Regions from separate parts of the Diaphorobacter sp. LI3 genome, predicted to be linked through region 1. Evidence: riboswitches for the same ligand, from Rfam matches in the RefSeq annotation. Region 1 holds a riboswitch; the other holds the start of a gene.

Region 1 (10,098 bases):
GAGGCCGCGACCATCGGCGGTCCCTCGTGGAACGAGGAATCGCCCGAGAGCATCCGGCACGCCATCGACAGCTACCTTGCGCCTGCCGTGATCGGCCAGGACGCGGGCCGCTTCGAGCAGTTGCTGCACCGCATGGACTTGGCCTGCAAGGGCAATCGCTTTGCCAAGAGCGCCGTGGAGCAGGCTGCCATCGACGCCGTGGCGCGCAGCCTGGGCCTGCCCGTGTGGCAACTGCTGGGCGGCAAGCAGCGCGAGAGCCTGCCCCTGGCCTGGACGCTGGCCAGCGGCGACTCCGCCAAGGACATCGAGGAGGCCGAGAAGATGCTGGCCGCGCGCCGCCACCGCATCTTCAAGCTGAAGATCGGCGCGCGCGCCCCGCAGGACGACGTGGCGCACGTGGCACGCATCGCCCGCGCGCTGGACGGCCGCGCCAGCATGACGGTGGACGTGAACCAGGCCTGGGACGGCGCCACCGCGCGCCGCTACCTGCCCGAGATGATCGACGCCGGCGTGGGCCTGATCGAGCAGCCCGTGGCCCAGTGGAACGAGGAGGCGCTGCGCCAGCTCACCGCCACGCTGCCCCACACCGCGCTGGTGATGGCCGACGAGACCGTCTGCACGCCGCAGGACGCGATGCGCCTGGCGCGCCACAACGCCTGCCATGTGTTCTCGCTCAAGATCGCCAAGCACGGCGGCCTGCTGCGCACGCGCGCCGTGGCCGACGTGGCGCGCGCCGCCGACATCGGCTGGTACGGCGGCACGATGCTGGAGACCTCCGTCGGCAGCGCTGCCTCGGCCCATGTGTTTGCCACGCTGGGCGGCACGCACCACAACTGCGAGCTGTTCGGCCCGCAGCTGCTGGTGGACGACATCGTGGAGCAGCAGATGGCCATTTCCGACTTCGCGCTGCAGTTGCCCGACGGGCCGGGCTTCGGCCTCACCGTGGTGCCCGAGCGGCTCGACCGCTTCGACCGTGCACGCCAGGGCCTCACGCCCGTGCACGTGGACCTGGGCCGCGCCAGCGCGCAGCCCGCCTGAACCCCTTTTTTTGCCAGGAGAAACCCAGATGCTGTTCCTCGTTCGCATGGATGTGAAGATTCCCCACGACCTGCCCGCCGCGCAGGCCGACGAAATCAAGGCCCGCGAGAAGACGTACTCGCAAGACCTGCAGCGTGATGGCCGCTGGCGCCACATCTGGCGCGTGGTGGGCGAGTACGCCAACTACAGCGTGTTCGACGTGCAGTCCAACGACGAGCTGCACCAGCTGCTGTCGCAGCTGCCGCTGTTTCCCTACATGGACATCCACGTGACGCCGCTGGCCAACCATCCGTCGGCCATCGTGCAGGAAGGCGCCGCCGGCTGACGCACGGCCCCCGACACCCCACATTCCATCCCACAGGAGAGAGACATGGCCGAATACACCGCCCAGCAGTTGCTGGACATCGTCAACACCGTACACGTGGCCGAGGGCAATGCCCGCGTGCGCCAGATCACGCAGCGCATCGTCACGGACCTGTTCCGCACCATCGAAGAGCTGGACGTGACGCCCGACGAGTTCTGGGCCGGCGTGGGCTGGCTCACGCGCCTGGGCGCCAGCGGCCAGACGGGCCTGATCACCGCCGGCCTGGGCTTTGACCGCCTGATCGACATCCGCATGGACGAGGCCGACGAGCGCGCCCAGCGCGCCGCGGGCACGCCGCGCGCCATCGAGGGCCCGTTGTTCGTGGCCGGCGCGCCGCTGTCCGAGCGCGAGGTGCGCCTGGACGAGGGCGAGGAGCCGCCGCGCGGCGAGGTGGTGGTGATGGAAGGCCGCGTGCTCGACACCGACGGCCAGCCCGTGGCCGGCGCGCTGGTGGACGTGTGGCACGCCAACGAACTGGGCCGCTACTCGCACTTCGACCCCGACCAGGCGCCCTACCACCTGCGCCGCAAGATCCGCACGGGGGCGGACGGCAGCTATCGCTTTCGCAGCTTCATCCCACCGGGCTACGCCATCCCGCCGGGCAGCCCCACGGCCGAACTGTTCGACGCCCTGGGCCGCCATGGCAACCGACCCGCGCACATCCACTTCCTGGTGGTGGCAGACGGCCTGCGCACGCTGACCACGCAGGTCAACATTCCGGGCGACAGCTTCCTGGACGACGACTTCGCCTTCGCCACGCGCGACGGCCTGGTGGTCACGCTGGAGCCGGGCACGCCCGCCGCCGGCTATGAATCGCTGGGCATCAGCGCGCCGTTCACCCGCGTGCGCTTTGACTTCGTGCTGCAAAAGGCCCTGTCGGCCGACGAGCAGCGCCCCGAGGCACGCATGGACCGCGTGGCCGCCGCCTGACATCCTGGACCTGAGGTAGACACACCATGACTTTCTCCCGCCGCATTGCCCTGCTGGGCGCCTGCACCCTGGCCGCCGCAGGCCTGCTGCCCGCCGCCGCCGTGGCCCAGCCCGACGCCAACTGGCCTTCCAAGCCCATCAAGTGGGTCGTGCCCTTCCCTCCGGGCGGCGCCATGGACGTGATTGCCCGCACGCTGGGCGAGAAGGCCGGCCGCACGCTGGGCCAGCCCTTCGTGATCGAGAACCGTCCCGGCGCGGGCGGCAACATCGGAGCCGACGCCGTGGCCAAGTCGCCGGCCGATGGCTACACCATCATGATCACGTCCATCGGCATGGCCACCAACAAGGCGCTGTACCCGCGCCTGAGCTACGACCCGGTGAAGGACTTCGCGCCCATCAGCCTGCTGGCCATCGTGCCCAACGTGCTGGTGGTGAACACCGCCAAGACGACCGACAAGTCCGTGGCCGACGTGATCGCCCATGCCAAGCGCGACCCCGGCAAACTCACCTATGCCTCGGCCGGCAACGGTACCTCCATTCACCTGGCGGGCGAGGTGTTCGCCTCCATGGCCGGGTTGAACCTGCTGCACGTGCCCTACAAGGGCAGCGGCCCGGCCGTGACCGACATGCTGGGCGGCCAGGTGGACCTGATGTTCGACAGCATCACCTCGGCGCGCCCGCACATCCAGGCCGGCAAGCTGCGCGCGCTGGGCGTGACCAGCGCCAAGCGCTCGGCCACGCTGCCCGACGTGCCCACCATCGCCGAGGCCGGCGTGCCGGGCTACGAGGTCTCGCCCTGGTTCGCCGTGTTCGCGCCCGCGGGCACGCCGGCGGCCATCGTGAACAAGATCAACGCCGCGCTGATCGACGCCATGAAGCAGCCCGATACCGTGGCCAAGTTCGAGACCATCGGCGCCGAGCCCATCGGCACCACGCCGCAGCAGCTGGCCACGCACCTGGACAAGGAGTTGGCCCGCTGGGGTGCGCTGATCAAGGAGCGCAACATCCGCATGGATTGATAGCGAAGTTGCTATGAAATAAGGAGCTTTCAGCGCTTGATAGAAGGGCGCTGGAAGCTCTTTTGGCTTGTGATGTGCGGCCGCGCCTAGCGCGGCACCAGGAACACGGTCTTTTCCGACACCTGCGCCCGGTCGCCCAGCGCCTGTACGTCCAGGTGCACGGTGTGCGAACCGGCGGGCGCGGCGCCATAGGGCACCTGCAGCCGCACCGCCACCCAGCGCGACTCGGCGGGGCCGATCTCCACTTCGGGCTCCGAGGCCACCTGCAGCCCCTGCAGGCCGCTGGCCGTGATGCGGTAGCGCTGGGGCTGCTCGGTGGCATTCATGACCTGCACGCGGTAGATGTTCTCCAGTTGCCCACCCGCCACCACGCGCGAGAGCGCGGCACGGTCGCGCACCACATCCACCTTCAGCGGCGTGCGCGTGACCAGGCTGGCCAGCATGGCCGTGCACAGCGCCAGCAGCACGGCGCTGTAGAACAGCACGCGCGGGCGCAGCACGCGGCGCAGCATCTGTGCGCTGCTCCAGCGGTTTTGCATGCCGTTTTGCGTGGCGTAGCGGATCAACCCGCGCGGGTACTGCACCTTGTCCATCACGGTGTTGCAGGCGTCCACGCACATCCCGCAGCCAATGCACTCGTACTGCAGGCCCTTGCGGATGTCGATGCCCGTGGGGCACACCTGCACGCACAGCGAGCAGTCGATGCAGTCGCCCAGGCCGGCGGCCTTGGCGTCTACCTTCTTGCTGCGCGCGGCGCGCGGCTCGCCGCGCTGGGTGTCGTAGGTGACGATGAGCGTGTCCTTGTCGAACATTGCGCTCTGAAAGCGTGCATACGGGCACATGTACTTGCACACCTGCTCGCGCATGTAGCCCGCGAAGCCATAGGTGGCGAAGCTGTAGAACCCCACCCAGAAGATCTGCCAGGTGCCGTGCAGCGCCAGCAGCTCGCCGCCCAGCTGGCGGATGGGCACGAAGTAGCCCACGAACGTGAATCCGGTCCATAGCGCCACCGACACCCAGGCGAGCTGCTTGAGCGTCTTGCGCCACAGCTTCTCGAAGGTCCACGGGCCCTTGTCCAGCCGCATGCGCGCGCTACGGTCGCCTTCGGTCAGGCGCTCCAGCCACAGGAACAGCTCGGTGTACACCGTCTGCGGGCAGGCAAAACCGCACCACAGCCGCCCCGCCACCGCCGTGAACAGGAACAGCGACAGCGCCGACATGATGAGCAGGCCGGTGAGGTAGATGAAGTCCTGCGGGTACAGCACCAGGCCGAACAGGTAAAAGCGCCGCGCGCCCAGGTCGAACAGCACCATCTGGCGCTCGCCCCACTGCCACCAGGGCAGGCCGTAGAACACCCCCTGGGTGAGCAGCACCAGTGCCCAGCGCCAGCGCGTGAACACGCCGCCGATGGCGCGCGGGTAGATCTTCTTCTTGGCTTCGTACAGGTCGACGTAGACGTCGCGTTCGGCAGCGGGGGGCTGGGTCTGTGGGGCGGGCATGGAAGGGGCGTGGTTGTGATGGTCTTGGGCGAAGGGCGGTCGATCAGGCGCTGGCGCTGTCCTCGCCGATCAGCAGCCGCGTGGCGCTCAGGAAGCGGTGCGGCGGCACCTCCAGGTTCGTCGGGGCGGGCTTGTTGCGGTACACGCGACCCGCGTTGTCGAACGTGGAGCCATGGCAGGGGCAGAAGAAGCCCCCGGGCCAGCCCGCGCCCAGGCCGGACTGCGGCGCGCCCGGGGCCACGGCCGTGGGCGAGCAACCCAGGTGCGTGCAGATGCCGATGGCCACGAAGACCTCCGGCTGGATGGAGCGGTGGGTATTGCGCGCGTAGTCGGGCTGCTGGTCCTTGGCCGATGCGGGGTCGGCCAACTGTGCCTCCAGCCCCTGCAGCGACTGCAGCATCTCCGGCGTGCGCCGCACGATCCAGACGGGTTTGCCGCGCCACTCCACCGTGAGCATGCCGCCCGGCGGCAGGCCTGCGATGTCCACCTCCACGGCCGCGCCCAGGGAACGCGCGCGTTCGCTGGGCGCCAGGCTGCTGACCAGGGGCACGGCCGCGCCGACGGCTGCCAGGCCCCCGGCGGCGGCCGTGGCGTGGATCAGGGTGCGGCGTTCTGCGTCGGGCGCAGCGCAGGTGCACGAGGCGGGGAGGGCAGTCATGGCGATTCCTTCACGATGGGCGCGGCCAAGGGGCCGCGCGCTTGCTTGTCCTGACTCAAGAGCCGTGCCAGCCTGGCTGCGCGGCACTCCGTGCGAAATCTCCATGTGGAACAAAGGCTTGCATCCACCCAAGGAGTCAGCGCTGCCATGGTGGACGGCAGAAACACTGCCAATGCATGCCATTTGTGACACCATATGTCACCATGGCCGACATCCCTGATCTTTCCCCCACCCCGGCGCAGGTGGCGCAGACCGCGCTGCTCGCCTCCTGGCTGGAGGGGCTGCCCGAGCCGCACATCCTGTTCGACCGCGGCTACCGCATCGTGGCCGCCAACGGCGCCTACCGTCGCCAGTTCGGCCAGGGCGCGCCGGTGGTGGGGCGCACCTGCCATGCGGTCTCGCACCATTCGCCCGTGCCGTGCGACCAGGCGGGCGAGACCTGCCCGCTGGCGCGCTCGCTCTTCAGTGGCCAGCGCGAGCGCGTGCTGCACCTGCACCACACCCCGGCGGGCGAGGAATATGTGCAGATCGAACTGGTGCCGCTGCGCGACGAGGCGGGCCAGCCCCAGTACTTTCTGGAGAAGATGGAGCCGCTGCGCATTGCCCAGGGGCAGCCGGGCGCGCTGGGCATGATCGGGCGCGCGCCCGCGTTCCAGGCCGTGCTGGAGCTGATCGCGCGCGTGGGCCCGTCGCAGGCCAGCGTGCTGCTGCTGGGCGAGTCGGGCACGGGCAAGGAGCTGGCCGCGCGCGCCGTGCACGAGGCCAGCCCGCGCGCGGGGCGGCCGCTGGTGGTGGTGGACTGCGCCAGCCTGCCCGAGACGCTGTTCGAGAGCGAACTGTTCGGCCACGAGCGTGGCGCCTTCACCGGCGCCCATGCCGCACGCGCCGGCCTGGTGGAGGCGGCGCACGGCGGCACGCTGTTCCTGGACGAGGTGGGCGACATCCCGCTCACCATGCAGGTCAAGCTGCTGCGTTTGCTGGAAAGCGGCACCTACCGCCGCGTGGGCCACACCGAGCTGCGCCGCGCGGACATCCGCCTGGTGGCGGCCACCCACCGCGACCTGCGCGCCATGGTGCGCGAGGGGCGGTTTCGCCAGGACCTGTACTACCGCCTGAGCACCTTTCCCATCCAGCTGCCCGCGCTGCGCGAACGCCCGCAGGACATTCCGCTGCTGGCGGAATCGCTCCTGCAGCGCGTGGCCGGGGGGCGGGGCCTGGTGCTTGCGCCCGCGGCGCTGCGCCGGCTGGCGCAGCACCCCTTCCCCGGCAACGTACGCGAGCTGCGCAACGTGCTGGAACGTGCCGCGCTGCTGACCGACGGCGCGGTGGTGACCGCCCATACGATCGAGCGCGCGCTCTCGTTCGATGCGCCCGCGGCGGCGCCGGCCCGCGCTGCGCAGCAGCCCGATCACGCCACCCTGCGTGACATCGAATCCGAGGCGCTGCGCGCGGCGCTGGCGGGGGGGGCCGCGTCGCGTCGCGAATTGGCGCGCGCCCTGGGGGTCAGCACGCGCACGCTGTACCGCAAGCTGCGACTGTTACGGGAGCAGGGCTGATGCTCCTTGTTTGATAGCTGTCAGCGATTGCTGTGATTGGCTTGCGGTCTGTTTTTACTTGAACCAACCACCGGCCCGTGTAGGGGCCATGTTCTGGGCGCACAGTGCACGTGGGGGTATATCCATATGCCTGCCCCCCAAAGGTGGGCCGCGTAGAATTCGACGCTTTCCCGAGGAGCGCTGCAGCGCCCGCCGGCCGGGGCCGCACAGGCGGCTCGCGCGTGGCGGCGTCAGGCTCGGGCCCACCGCGGCATGCAGCCGTGCGTGTACCAACGGCGCTCACCTGATGTGTCTGTTCTTGTTATCCAGGTGAGCCCCATGCCGTCGTCCGCCCCCGCATCTTCCGTCCCTTCGCACGCCGTGCCGCCCATGCGCCTGTCGGGGCTGGAGCCCGTGTTCATCGGCGAGGGGAGCTTGTTCGTCAACGTGGGCGAGCGCACCAACGTCACCGGCTCCAAGGCGTTCGCGCGCATGATTCTGAACGACCAGTACGAGCAGGCACTGTCGGTGGCGCGCCAGCAGGTGGAAAACGGCGCGCAGATCATCGACGTGAACATGGACGAGGCCATGCTGGACAGCAAGGCCGCGATGGTGCGCTTTCTGAACCTCATCGCCTCCGAGCCCGACATCGCCCGGGTGCCGGTGATGGTCGACTCCTCCAAGTGGGAGGTGATCGAGGCTGGCCTGCGCTGCCTGCAGGGCAAGGGCATCGTCAACTCCATCAGCCTCAAGGAAGGCGTGGAGAAGTTCAAGCACGAGGCCAAGCTCATCAAGCGCTACGGCGCCGCTGCCGTGGTCATGGCCTTCGACGAGCAGGGCCAGGCTGACAGCTACCAGCGCAAGATCGAGATCTGCGAGCGCGCCTACCGCATCCTGGTGGACGAGGTCGGTTTTCCACCCGAAGACATCATCTTCGACCCGAACATCTTCGCCATCGCCACGGGCATCGAAGAGCACGCCAACTACGCGGTCGATTTCATCGAGGCCGTGCGCTGGATCAAGCAGCATCTGCCGGGTGCCAAGGTGTCGGGCGGCGTGTCCAACGTGTCGTTCAGCTTCCGCGGCAACGAGCCGGTGCGCGAGGCGATCCACACCGTGTTCCTGTACCACGCCATCAAGGCCGGCATGGAAATGGGCATCGTCAACGCGGGCATGGTCGGCGTCTACGACGACCTCGACCCCGAGCTGCGCGAGCGTGTGGAAGACGTGGTGTTGAACCGCCGCCCCGACGCGGCCGAACGCCTGCTGGAGATCGCCGAGGCCGCCAAGGGCGCGGCCAAGGACGAGGGCAAGAAGCTCGAATGGCGCGGCACCCCCGACGCGCCCAAACCCGTGGGCGAGCGCCTGTCGCACGCGCTGGTGCACGGCATCACCGACTTCATCGTCGAAGACACCGAGGAGGCCTACCAGCAGATCGTGGTGCAAGGCGGTGGCCGCCCGCTGCACGTGATCGAAGGTCCGCTGATGGACGGCATGAACATCGTGGGCGACCTGTTCGGCGCGGGCAAGATGTTCCTGCCGCAGGTGGTCAAGAGCGCCCGCGTGATGAAGCAGGCCGTGGCCCACCTGATCCCTTACATCGAGGAAGAAAAGCGCCAGCAGGAAGTCGCCGGCCTGGATGTGTCCAGCAAGGGCAAGATCGTCATCGCCACCGTGAAGGGCGACGTGCATGACATCGGCAAGAACATCGTGACCGTCGTCCTGCAGTGCAACAACTTCGAGGTCATCAACATGGGCGTGATGGTGCCCTGCCATGAAATCCTGGCGCGCGCCAAGGCCGAAGGCGCGGACATCATCGGCCTGTCGGGCCTGATCACGCCCAGCCTGGAAGAGATGCAGTACGTGGCCGGCGAGATGGACAAGGACGAGTACTTCCGCATCAAGAAGATTCCATTGCTGATCGGTGGCGCCACCTGCTCGCGCGTGCACACGGCCGTCAAGATTGCGCCGCAGTACCAGGGCCCCGTGGTCTACGTGCCCGATGCCTCGCGCAGCGTGAGCGTGGCGCAGAGCCTGCTGGGCGAGCACAAGGACAGCTACCTGGCGGAGGTGCAGGCCGACTACGACCATGTGCGCCACCTGCATGCCAACAAGAAGAAGACGCCGGTGTGGCCGCTGGCGCAGTGCCGCGCCAACAAGACGCGCATCGACTGGGCGCATTACCAGCCGCCGGCGCCCAAGTTCATCGGCCGGCGCGTGATCAAGAACATCGACCTGGCCGAGCTGGTGCCCTTCATCGACTGGGCGCCGTACTTCCAGACCTGGGACCTGGCCGGCAAGTACCCCGACATCCTGCAGGACGAGGTGGTGGGCGAGGAAGCCACGCGCGTCTTCCGCGACGCACAGGCCATGCTCAAGAAGATCGTGGAGGGCCGCTGGCTCACGGCCCACGCCGTGGTGGGCTTCTGGCCCGCCAACACCGTGCGCGATGACGACATCGAGCTGTATGCCGATGCCGCGCGCGACAAGGTCGTGCTCACCTGGTACGGCCTGCGCCAGCAGGCCGAGAAGCAGCCCGACGCCGAGGGCCGCATGCGCCCCAGTCGCTGCCTGGCCGACTTCATCGCGCCTCGCCCGGAGGGTGGCGCACCCACGCAGGCCGACCACATTGGCGCGTTTGCCGTCACTGCCGGCATCGGCGTGGATGCCAAGGTGGCCGAGTTCATGGCCGACCACGACGACTACAGCGCCATCACCCTCAAGGCCCTGGCCGATCGCCTGGCCGAGGCCGGTGCCGAATGGCTGCACCACCGCGTGCGCACCGACTGGTGGGGCTACCAGGCGGGCGAGCGGCTGTCCAACGACGAACTGATCGCCGAGAAGTACGTGGGCATCCGCCCCGCGCCGGGCTACCCCGCATGCCCTGATCACCGGGTGAAGAAGCCGCTGTTTGCATTGCTGGGCACGGCGGACGTGGACATGGACATTACCGACAGCTACGCCATGACGCCCGCGGCCAGTGTGAGCGGCTTTTACTTCAGCCACCCCGAGAGCACCTACTTCAGCGTCGGCAAGATCGACGATGCGCAGGTGC
Region 2 (10,098 bases), 630 kb from region 1:
TCCTCACTGCCTGCAACGACGAGCCCGCTCCGGACTTCAGGGGCAGCACTCCCGTGGCATACGGCAATCGGACTGTCTCTCTGAGCGTTGAGGCTTGGCGAGACAATGGCAGCCAGCCTTGTCGTGTCCTTATCAGAGGCGCTGAAGTAACAAATTGGGTCAAACCAACCGGTATTCTGCCGCGGATGACCCTAGCCCCGGCAGTAGTGCTGGCCTGCACAGGGCGGAGCCCGTACCTTTCCTCGGTGAGCGGCGAGGGTGAAGGGGGTGTAGCCGAATGGGAAGAGTCCTCGGGGCCTGAATCGGGAGCCCCCCTCTCTGTCTACCAAGTGCGAGTGAGCTCCCTGACTGCGGACCAAGCTCACCTCGAACTACGGGTCCTACGCGGCAAGTGACTCGCTTGCGTGAGCCACGGGGCCGGAGGGCTTGAGCGACCGAGCGGCAGGCGCGCGGCGTCTTTCGGGCGGTTCGGGAGTGAAATAGATGATGTCTTCGGGCGCTATGGGTCCGCGCGCCAGCCCCAGCCGCATTGCCGGCGTTTTCCCGTCCCGGCCAACCTCGCAGTAGTTGAAGTACGTCCGGAAGATGCCGAGCACCTTCACCAGGACTTCGGGGTTGTAGGCGCTCTTCCCGAACCAGAGACGTCGGTCGGTGTTGGCGCTGGCCACCGCGCGTTCTGCCAGCGTGAGGCCTCGCCGGACCTGCATAAAGAAGCGGTCGACAGCGGTAAGGGTGGCTTTCAGGTGCAGTAGCGCCTGGTGGCTAAGCTGGAGCCGACGCTTGTCCGGTTCGGTTTCGACCGGGTCGATATCGGTCAGCCAGCAAACGGATTTCTCAGGCTCACGCATCTCCGATATGGGATGGCGGAACCAGCGGTCCCCCCACTTGCCGATGGCAACCATGCGCGCCAGTTCTTCCTCGGCAGCCAGAAGTTCTGCAGCCTCAGGGGTTACCCCGTATTTCTCCGCTAAGCGCGCCAGACGCCGCTTGGTTGCACCAACCAGCGCGCGCTTCATGTCCACTGACATATCTTTGAGCACCTTGACATAGAAAGCGTCAGCCGTCCGGTCCAGAACCCTTTTCGGCACGGCCGTCAGAATGGCCGCACGTATGCCCGACTCCTGGTCTGTGAAGAAGCGAATCTTCTTGGCACGGCAGAGCAGTCGAGTGACAAGCTGGATGTGGGCGTACATCACCACTTGCTCATGCAGCAGCATGCCCTTTACGGGGGCACGGGATGAGTTCGCGGGGCCTTCACCATCTTCTATATCGGGGCGACCTAAGGCTGCGTCGTACGTCTCTTCGATGACCGATTCCATAGGCTTTCGGGAGGTACCTCCGCGAGGCGCCGCCCTCTCAGCCGCAGCATTCCAATCAGCCGGTAGCCAGACTCTCGCGTAGCGGCGAAACGCTCTGGCAAGTGCATGGTCGCCAAAGCGAACCATGTCCTTCTCTACGTCAGCAGAGTCCAGCGCAGGGTCAAAGTTGACGTTGACCCCGAACACATAGCCCGTAGCCTGGTCGGCCGTTGCAATGGACAGCAAAAGTGTGTTCTTTCGCACCTTCTTAGAGTGCCAGTTCACCACCAGCTTTTGCCGGTCAACCGACAGATATCTTGAGCCTAGGTCGTCGCGTCCCATGAGGGTTCGCTCACGCTCGCCGGCGAACATCTGGGCCTGCTCATAGAGGAAGTCGATGCGGTCGTATAGCTGGCTGGGGGAGATATCGAGGACCTTGATGATGCGCCGCAGCGGCATGGCGTTCATCAGATGCACCAAGATATCGCGATTGGAGTGACTGCGACGTTGGCGCTTGGTTGACCGGCCGCCGAAGGAGAACGCCTTCTTGCAGCCGACACACTTGAACCGGGGAGTTCCGTGGGCGTTGGTGCCGAAGCGAGTCACATTCTCAAGGGATGGCGCCCCCTCCGATAGAGAGCAGGCCTCGTTCGGACACTGCGGGAGTACTGGTTCAAGGTACTCCGACATGCGCATAAGCTCCTCGGCAATCGCCAAGTTGCTCTGCATAGGGGTGATTTCCTCGCACAGGCGGCACTTCAGTGCCGGCTGGTCCTTACCGGTAGCGACCACGGTGTAGTCGCCTGGGCCAACGGAAGAAGCTGGAGTACCGGCCCCGCCTCGGGCAACCGCAAGCTTGGGCGGTACGCCGAAGTTACCGCACTTGGGGTTCTTGCAGTGATTGACTTGAATACCCGCCGCGGCCGGCGGAAATCTAGGCGGCCACTTAGTCGGCTTTACTGAAGTTGGATGAGATTTTTCCTTGGACAAAGAAACGCCCTAGTCGTTGACTAGGGCGGAATTTTGAGCCATTACAGCTTTCTTAGCAACACTTTAACAGAACGGCTAGAATCGGGTTATCGTATTTGAATGCAAGCTGACTGCCGAATCCCACAAATAGGCCCGGTAGGGCTATGGCTGCAAGATATTTCCGCTGATCTTTGGCTAACAAAAAAGCTAAAACTACCACGGGCAGCAAATTGATGATCCCATTAGGGCGGGAGAAAACAGCAAAGGGAATTGAGAGCAGGAGGATTAATGCCGATTTCCTGTCGATTGACTTGCGACGAATGCAGATCCAAATCTCGAACAACATTCCCGCCAGAGCCACGGCGTATATGCCATCCGAGTACATGCTGCCAATGTAAAAAACAACGCTAGGTGCTAAGCAGATAAAAGCGAGACAGTAGAAAAAGCTCTTGTACATTTGCTGCATGAGCAGCCATGTCAGTATCCGGGCGGAGATCAACGCACAAATGGCCATCTGAACAGCAATCGGGATTTCAACACGACCGGTTGATCCATACAGTAACAAGTTGAAGAGGTACCAGAACGCTGGCTTGTTGGCCTGAAACTCTCGACCGGTTTCAATCTCCAGGATGATGGCCAGACTGTCTTGGCCGAGCATGCCTGGCCAGCATGCGATCAACCACGCGAGATAGAAAATGCATAAGAACGCTAGCAGCAAGATGAATGTGCGCAGTTCAGAGCTATTGGTAAGGACGGCAAGTCTTGCCAGCATTGGTTTGCCACTTGAATTCGGTTTCAGCTTCAGTGCTTGTTTCTCAATGCAGTGCCAACTGGCGTATGCGGCTAGTACCGTGATTCCCGCTGCTAGCGCCAGGGTACCGCCAAACCCTACCTCCGGCCAGCAGTAAAAAATCACTGCTTGCTGAATCGGAAACGCGAAGAGATAAATGCCGTACGAGGGGTCCCCAAACCGTCCTGCGCGCCGCACAAACGGCGTAGAGCATGTGCCGGTATTAATGATGAAAAACGGGAGTGCGATCAGCATCGCCGTGTGGCGCCAACCAGAGACCCAAAATGCGGTAGCTAGGGAACCAAGTACTAGCGCCCAGAGTGCAGGATGGCGTCGCCAAGAAGGCTCGAGCACAGCCAAGGCTGCGCCCAGTAGGAAAAAGGCGCTGAGTTCTCGCCCATAGTGCATAGTTCCCGTAGTGTCCGCGTTGCTGGTCGTCAGAAACCAAACCATGTAGGCTGTGATGCACAACAGGAATACTGGACGATACCTGAGTAGACCTACAAGCCCCGCGAGGCCAAGGACGATGTAACAACGAACCTCGAAAGGAATGGTCCACAGCGAGCCATTGACCGCAGCTGCATACGGGTTGTGTTCGAAGACACCAGGCAGCACATAGTGGATCTGCATTAAGAGCGCGCGCAGATAGTTCCAGGTCGCGCCATGCTGCAGATAGGTTGCAGTAGGAAGTGTTGTGACCAAGGGACCGAGAACAAAGGCCGCGAGAATCACGACGCATGTTAAGGCTGGCCAGATCCGTAGAAACCGTCGCCACCCAAATCGCAGCAGATTAGGGTCGCGAGCCCAGCTGATGGCAACCAGGTAGCCGCTGATGGCGAAAAAAATCGCCACCGCAAGCCCCCCCAAGCTATAAAGTCCGAAGAATGAGGGCTCTGCCTGCCCGGTTAAGGCAAAGTGGTGGCTCAGCAAGACCATGGACGCAGCCACGATCCGTATGAAGTCGAAGTTGTTGGGCAGGTGTGCGGTCTTGGTCGCTGTCATTGCTTATGCTCAACCACTCGTTTGCAACGCCAGCCCCGCATGCTCTCGCAGCGGATGGAAATGAATCTTTGGGAACCGCTCCTGCGCCAGCCGTACGTCATATGGGCTCGTGCACAGATAGGCCAGCGTGTCCGCCGCATCGCGCGCCATGCGCATGGGGTAGGCGTTCTCGAACTCGCGCAGTTCGGCCGGCGTGTCGGCGGTGATCCAGCGGGCTCCCGTGTACTGGCAGGCTTCCAGACGGATGTCGCAGTCGTATTCGGTGTTCAGACGGTGTTGCACCACTTCGAACTGCAGCTGGCCCACGGCACCCAGCAGCATGTTGCCGCCGGCCTCGGGCTTGAAGACCTGGATGGCGCCTTCCTCGCCCAGTTGCATCAGGCCCTGCTGTAGTTGCTTGGTGCGCAGCGGGTTCTTCAGCACCACGGTCATGAACATTTCGGGGGCGAAGAAGGGCAGGCCGGTGAATTGCAGGTTGGCGCCGTCGGTGATGGTGTCGCCCAGCTGCACGCCGCCGTGCGTGGTGAAACCGATGATGTCGCCGGCGTAGGCCTCTTCCACCGCCTCGCGGCGCTGGCTCATGAAGGTGACCACGCTGGTGGGGCGCAGTTCCTTGGCGGTGCGCTGCACCTTGAGCTTCATGCCGGGCGTGTACTTGCCGCTGGCCACGCGCACGAAGGCGATGCGGTCGCGGTGGTTGGCGTCCATGTTGGCCTGCACCTTGAACACCACGCCCGAAAAGCCCTCGTCCTCGGGCAGTACGGTTTTTTCCACCGGCTGCTTGTTGACGATGAGCGAGCTCTTGCGCGGGCCGGGCGGGGGCGACATGTCCACCACCGCATCCAGCACTTCCATCACGCCGAAGTTGTTCACGCCCGAGCCGAAAAACACCGGTGTGAGCTTGCCGGCCAGGAAGGCTTCATGGTCCCAGGGCGCCGAGGCGCCTTGCGCCAGCTCCATGCTTTCCAGTGCGTCGTCAAAGGCCTGACCGAAGCGCGCGCGCAGCTTGTCGGCATCGGCCAGCGGAATGACCTCGAAGTCCTGCGGGCGCTTTTCGCTGCCGGGCTGGAAGACCGTCATGCTTTGCGTGCGCAGGTTGATGATGCCGCCGAAGCTCTTGCCCTGGCCCACGGGCCAGGTGATGGGGCAGCAGGGCATGCCCAGCTCGCGCTCGACCTCGTCGAGGATGTCGAGCGGGTCGCGGACCTCGCGGTCCATCTTGTTGACGAAGGTGATGATGGGCGTGTCGCGCTGGCGGCAGACCTCGATCAGGCGGCGCGTCTGCGCCTCCACGCCGTTGGCCGCGTCGATCACCATCAGGGCCGAATCGACGGCCGTGAGCACGCGGTAGGTGTCTTCCGAGAAGTCCTTGTGGCCCGGCGTGTCCAGCAGGTTGATGACGTGGTCGCGGTAGCTCATCTGCATCACGCTCGACGCCACCGAAATACCGCGCTGCTTCTCGATTTCCATCCAGTCGGAGGTGGCGTGGCGGCTGGCCTTGCGGCCCTTCACGGCGCCGGCGATCTGGATGGCGCCGGAGAACAGCAGCAGCTTTTCCGTCAGCGTGGTCTTGCCGGCGTCGGGGTGGGAGATGATGGCAAAAGTCCGGCGGCGCCGGGTTTCTGGGGCGTACGACACAGTGATTCTGGGTGAGGGCCGCGCGGTGCGCGACGGCCGGTGCGAGAAGAGGCGGGCGCACCCTGCGGGAGCGCCCTGGCATTGGGCGGGGATTCTACGGCGCGGCGCGTGGTGCGGGGGCACCGGTATAATCTTGCACTTTCCGAGGAGCGTTGCAGCGTCCCCAGCACGGCGGGGCGCGAGGCTCGGAAGTCATACCCAGCAACGACGCTCACCCACGCCTTGCGGTGCGGTGAGCCCCATCCCCCAGGCGCGGTTTTTTCAGATACCCATCAAGGAAACCACCATGAGCGCTGTTCTCAAGTCCCCAGCCGACTCCGCGATTGCCGATATCTCCCTGGCCGACTGGGGCCGCAAGGAAATCCGCATCGCCGAGACCGAGATGCCCGGCCTGATGGCCATTCGCGAGGAATTCGCGGCCAAGCAGCCCCTGAAGGGCGCGCGCATCACGGGCTCGCTGCACATGACCATCCAGACGGCCGTGCTGATCGAGACGCTCAAGGCCCTGGGCGCCGACGTGCGCTGGGCCTCGTGCAACATCTTCTCCACCCAGGATCACGCCGCCGCCGCCATTGCCGCCACCGGCACGCCGGTGTTCGCCATCAAGGGCGAGACCCTGGTGGACTACTGGGACTACACCCACCGCATCTTCGACTTCGGCCCCAAGGGCAGCGAGGGCGAAGGCCCGAACATGATCCTGGACGACGGCGGCGACGCCACGCTGCTGATGCACCTGGGCAAGCGCGCCGAGAAGGACGCTTCCGTGCTGGCCCACCCCGGCAGCGAGGAAGAGCGCATCCTGTTCGCCGCCATCAAGGCCAAGCTGGCCGAGGACAGCACCTGGTACAGCCGCAAGAGCGCCCAGATCATCGGCGTGACCGAAGAGACCACCACCGGCGTGCACCGCCTCAAGGAAATGTCGGCCAAGGGCACGCTACTGTTCCGTGCGATCAACGTGAACGATTCGGTGACCAAGAGCAAGTTCGACAACCTGTACGGCTGCCGCGAGTCGCTGGTGGACGGCATCAAGCGCGCCACCGACGTGATGATCGCCGGCAAGGTGGCCGTGGTGGCGGGCTATGGCGACGTGGGCAAGGGCTCGGCCCAGGCGCTGCGCGCCCTGAGCGCCCAGGTGTGGGTGACCGAGATCGACCCCATCAACGCCCTGCAGGCTGCCATGGAAGGCTTCAAGGTCGTGACCATGGAGTGGGCCGCCGACAAGGCCGACATCTTCGTGACCACCACGGGCAACCGCGACGTCATCACCTTCGAGCACATGAAAGCGATGAAGGACCAGGCCATCGTGTGCAACATCGGCCACTTCGACAACGAGATCCAGGTCGCCAAGCTCGAAGAGCACTGCCAGTGGGAAGAGATCAAGCCCCAGGTGGACCACGTGATCTTCCCGGACGGCAAGCGCATCATCCTGCTGGCCAAGGGCCGCCTGGTGAACCTGGGCTGCGGCACGGGCCACCCCAGCTTCGTGATGTCCAACTCGTTCGCCAACCAGACCATCGCGCAGATCGAGCTGTTCACCCACCCCGAGGGCTACGACGTGGGCAAGGTCTACGTGCTGCCCAAGCACCTCGACGAGAAGGTGGCGCGCCTGCACCTGAAGAAGGTCGGCGCCATGCTGACCGAGCTGAGCGACGAACAGGCCGCCTACATCGGCGTGCCGAAGCAGGGCCCCTACAAGCCCGACACCTACCGCTATTGATTGTTAAAAAGCATAGCTGCTTGCGCTTGCCAGTAGTCGTTTTCAGCATGAAATATTGCTGAAAATGGCTCGCTGCAAGCGCTGCCAGCTATCGATATGAGAGGACAGCGCGATGCGCGCGGACGTATTTCTGGTGGAAGGCGGCTACGCGGCCACCCGGTCGCAGGCCCAGCGGTTGATTGCCGCCGGCGTGCAGTGGCGCCTGGCGCCCACGCTGCCGTGGCAGAAGGTGGCCAAGAACGGCGACGACATTCCCGCGGGGGTCGAGGTGCAGCTGCTGGACGCTGCGGAGGCCAAGTACCTCTCGCGGGGCGGCCTCAAGCTTGAAGGCGCGCTGGCGGCCACGGGCCTGCAAGTGGCTGGCCTGCGCTGCCTGGACGTGGGGCAGAGCACCGGCGGTTTCACCGACTGCCTGCTGGCACATGGCGCTGCCCAGGTGATTGGCGTGGACGTGGGCCACGGCCAGTTGCACGAGCGGCTGCGCGCCGACCCGCGGGTGGTCTGCGTGGAAGGCGTGAATGCCCGTGCCCTCACGCCCGAGGCGTTGCAGGACGCCTGCGACGTGGCGCTGTCCGAAGTCATCGAGGACGCGGAAGACAACGACACCCAGCCCCAGGCCCCCTACGCCTGGATGCGCAACGGCGGCATGGTGGACGATGAGTACGACGACAGCGACGACGCCAAGGAGCATGAGATCGAGAGCTTCAAGGCCGAGCGCGCGGCCAAGGCCAAGGCGCGCGCCGAGGGCTCATTGCCCGTGCAGCGCCGCCGCCGTCCCGGGTGCGAGGACGTGGACATCACGCCAGCGTTCGATCTCGTCACCGGCGACCTGTCCTTCATCTCGCTCACGCTGGTGCTGCCTGCGCTGGTGCCGCTGTTGAAAGAGCAGGGCCAGCTGTTGATGCTGGTCAAGCCGCAGTTTGAGTTGCAACCCGGCCAAGTGGGCAAGGGCGGCATCGTGCGCGATGCGCAGCTGTATCCGCAGGTGGAGCAGCGCATCCGTGACTGCTGCACGGAGCTGGGGCTGCACGTGGTGGCCTGGATCGATAGCCCCATCGAGGGGGGCGACGGCAACCGCGAGTTCTTCATCCATGCAAGGAGGAAGGCATGAGCCTTTCCACGGCCTTTCCGGTCAGCTTTGAATTCTTCCCGCCCAAGACGCCCGAGGGCGCCGACAAACTGCGCGCCGTGCGCCAGCAGCTGTATGCGCGCCGGCCCGACTTCTGCTCCGTCACCTACGGCGCGGGGGGCTCCACGCAGGCGGGCACCTTCGGCACGGTGCGCGAGATCCTCGCCGAGGGCGTGAGCGCGGCCTCGCACTTCTCGTGCATCGGCGCCACCAAGGACGGCGTGCGCGCGCAGCTCGCCGAGCTGAAAGCCATGGGCGTGAAGCGCCTGGTTGCGCTGCGCGGCGACCTGCCCAGTGGCTACGGCATCGGGGGCGAGTTCCATTACGCGAGCGATCTGGTGGCGTTCATCCGCGCCGAGACGGGGCGCGACTTCCACATCGAGGTGGCGGCCTACCCCGAGGTCCATCCCCAGGCCCGTTCGTCGGATGCCGACCTGCAGGCCTTTGCCACCAAGGTGCGCGCGGGCGCCGACTCGGCCATCACACAGTACTTCTTCAATGCCGACGCCTACCTGCGCTTCGTGCAGGACGTGCGCCGCCTGGGGCTGGACGTGCCCGTGGTGCCGGGCATCATGCCGATCATGGGCGCGTCGCAGCTGCTGCGCTTTTCGGACGCCTGCGGCGCCGAGATCCCGCGCTGGATCCGCCTGCGCCTGCAGGGCTATGGTGACGATGTGGCGAGCATTCGCGCCTTCGGCCTGGATGTCGTCACGCACCTGTGCGAGCAACTGCGCCGCGAGGGCGTACCGGGCCTGCACTTCTACACCATGAACCAGAGCGCGGCCACGTTGGAAATCTGCGACCGCCTGGGGCTCTGAAGCGGCGGGGATGGGTAATATCGGCAGCTTTTTCCCGTCCTCTTCCTCCTATCCCCTGCGCGTTTGCGGTATGAGTCCCGTCATTGCCTCCCTGCTGTTCACCACGCTGTCGCTTGCGATGGCATCGCCCGCGTCGGCGCAGACGCGCTATTCCTGCCGCGACGAGCAGGGCGCCGTCTATACCCTGGCGCGCCCCTGCCCCAAAGGCATGGTGACCACCGCCGTCTCGGCGGGACCGGTGGAGCCACGCGTCGAGCCCCGCAGCTACGCGCCCACCCCGTCCCGGCGCAGCAGTGCGATGCGCGAGGTGCCGGAATACGAGAGCTACATGAGCGGGCGCTGCCGCACGCTGCAAAACAGCATCCGCGGGGCATCGGCCAACGGCTCCAGCTACGACGTCATCGCGGGCATGCAGCGCGAGTACCGACGCGACTGCAGCGACGAGGAGAGCGATGCCGCCTCGCGCTACTACCGCGAGCGCCGCGAGGCACGCAGCCAGCGCCGCACAGAGCGCGAGCGCGAGGAACAAGCCCAACTGGCGCAGGAGGAGCAGGAAAGCCGCAAGGCGCTGCAATGCGCGGAGTCCAAACGCATCCTGGCCGCCAAGAGAGCGCGCACCGACCTGACACCGGGTGAACGCAATGATCTGCGCCGTTTTGAGACCAACGTCATCACCCGCTGCGGCGACTTCTGACCCTTTGCACCCCGGCCGCATGGGACGGTGGTTGGCCGGCGTG

The links. Region 1 has a riboswitch for S-adenosylhomocysteine ahead of metH (methionine synthase). Riboswitches for the same ligand answer to the same signal wherever they lie in the genome.
Region 2: it holds a riboswitch for S-adenosylhomocysteine, as region 1 does, so the genes downstream of both, ahcY (adenosylhomocysteinase) here and metH (methionine synthase) in region 1, are expected to answer to the same signal.

The regions. Positions count from the first base shown of each region.
Region 1 is NZ_CP094346.1:179,844-189,941, forward strand. It holds gene MRB47_RS00830 (muconate cycloisomerase family protein) at 1-1,038, shown strand, start outside; gene catC (muconolactone Delta-isomerase) at 1,067-1,363, shown strand; gene MRB47_RS00840 (dioxygenase) at 1,409-2,332, shown strand; gene MRB47_RS00845 (tripartite tricarboxylate transporter substrate binding protein) at 2,359-3,351, shown strand; gene ccoG (cytochrome c oxidase accessory protein CcoG) at 3,438-4,850, opposite strand; gene petA (ubiquinol-cytochrome c reductase iron-sulfur subunit) at 4,894-5,508, opposite strand; gene MRB47_RS00860 (sigma-54 interaction domain-containing protein) at 5,712-7,064, shown strand; S-adenosyl-L-homocysteine riboswitch at 7,231-7,352, shown strand; gene metH (methionine synthase) at 7,383-10,098, shown strand, end outside.
Region 2 is NZ_CP094346.1:3,728,356-3,738,453, reverse strand. It holds gene MRB47_RS17455 (hypothetical protein) at 381-2,288, opposite strand; gene MRB47_RS17450 (acyltransferase family protein) at 2,341-4,059, opposite strand; gene MRB47_RS17445 (peptide chain release factor 3) at 4,069-5,697, opposite strand; S-adenosyl-L-homocysteine riboswitch at 5,836-5,917, shown strand; gene ahcY (adenosylhomocysteinase) at 5,984-7,414, shown strand; gene MRB47_RS17435 (TlyA family RNA methyltransferase) at 7,527-8,525, shown strand; gene metF (methylenetetrahydrofolate reductase [NAD(P)H]) at 8,522-9,361, shown strand; gene MRB47_RS17425 (DUF4124 domain-containing protein) at 9,432-10,055, shown strand; gene MRB47_RS17420 (septal ring lytic transglycosylase RlpA family protein) at 10,075-10,098, shown strand, end outside.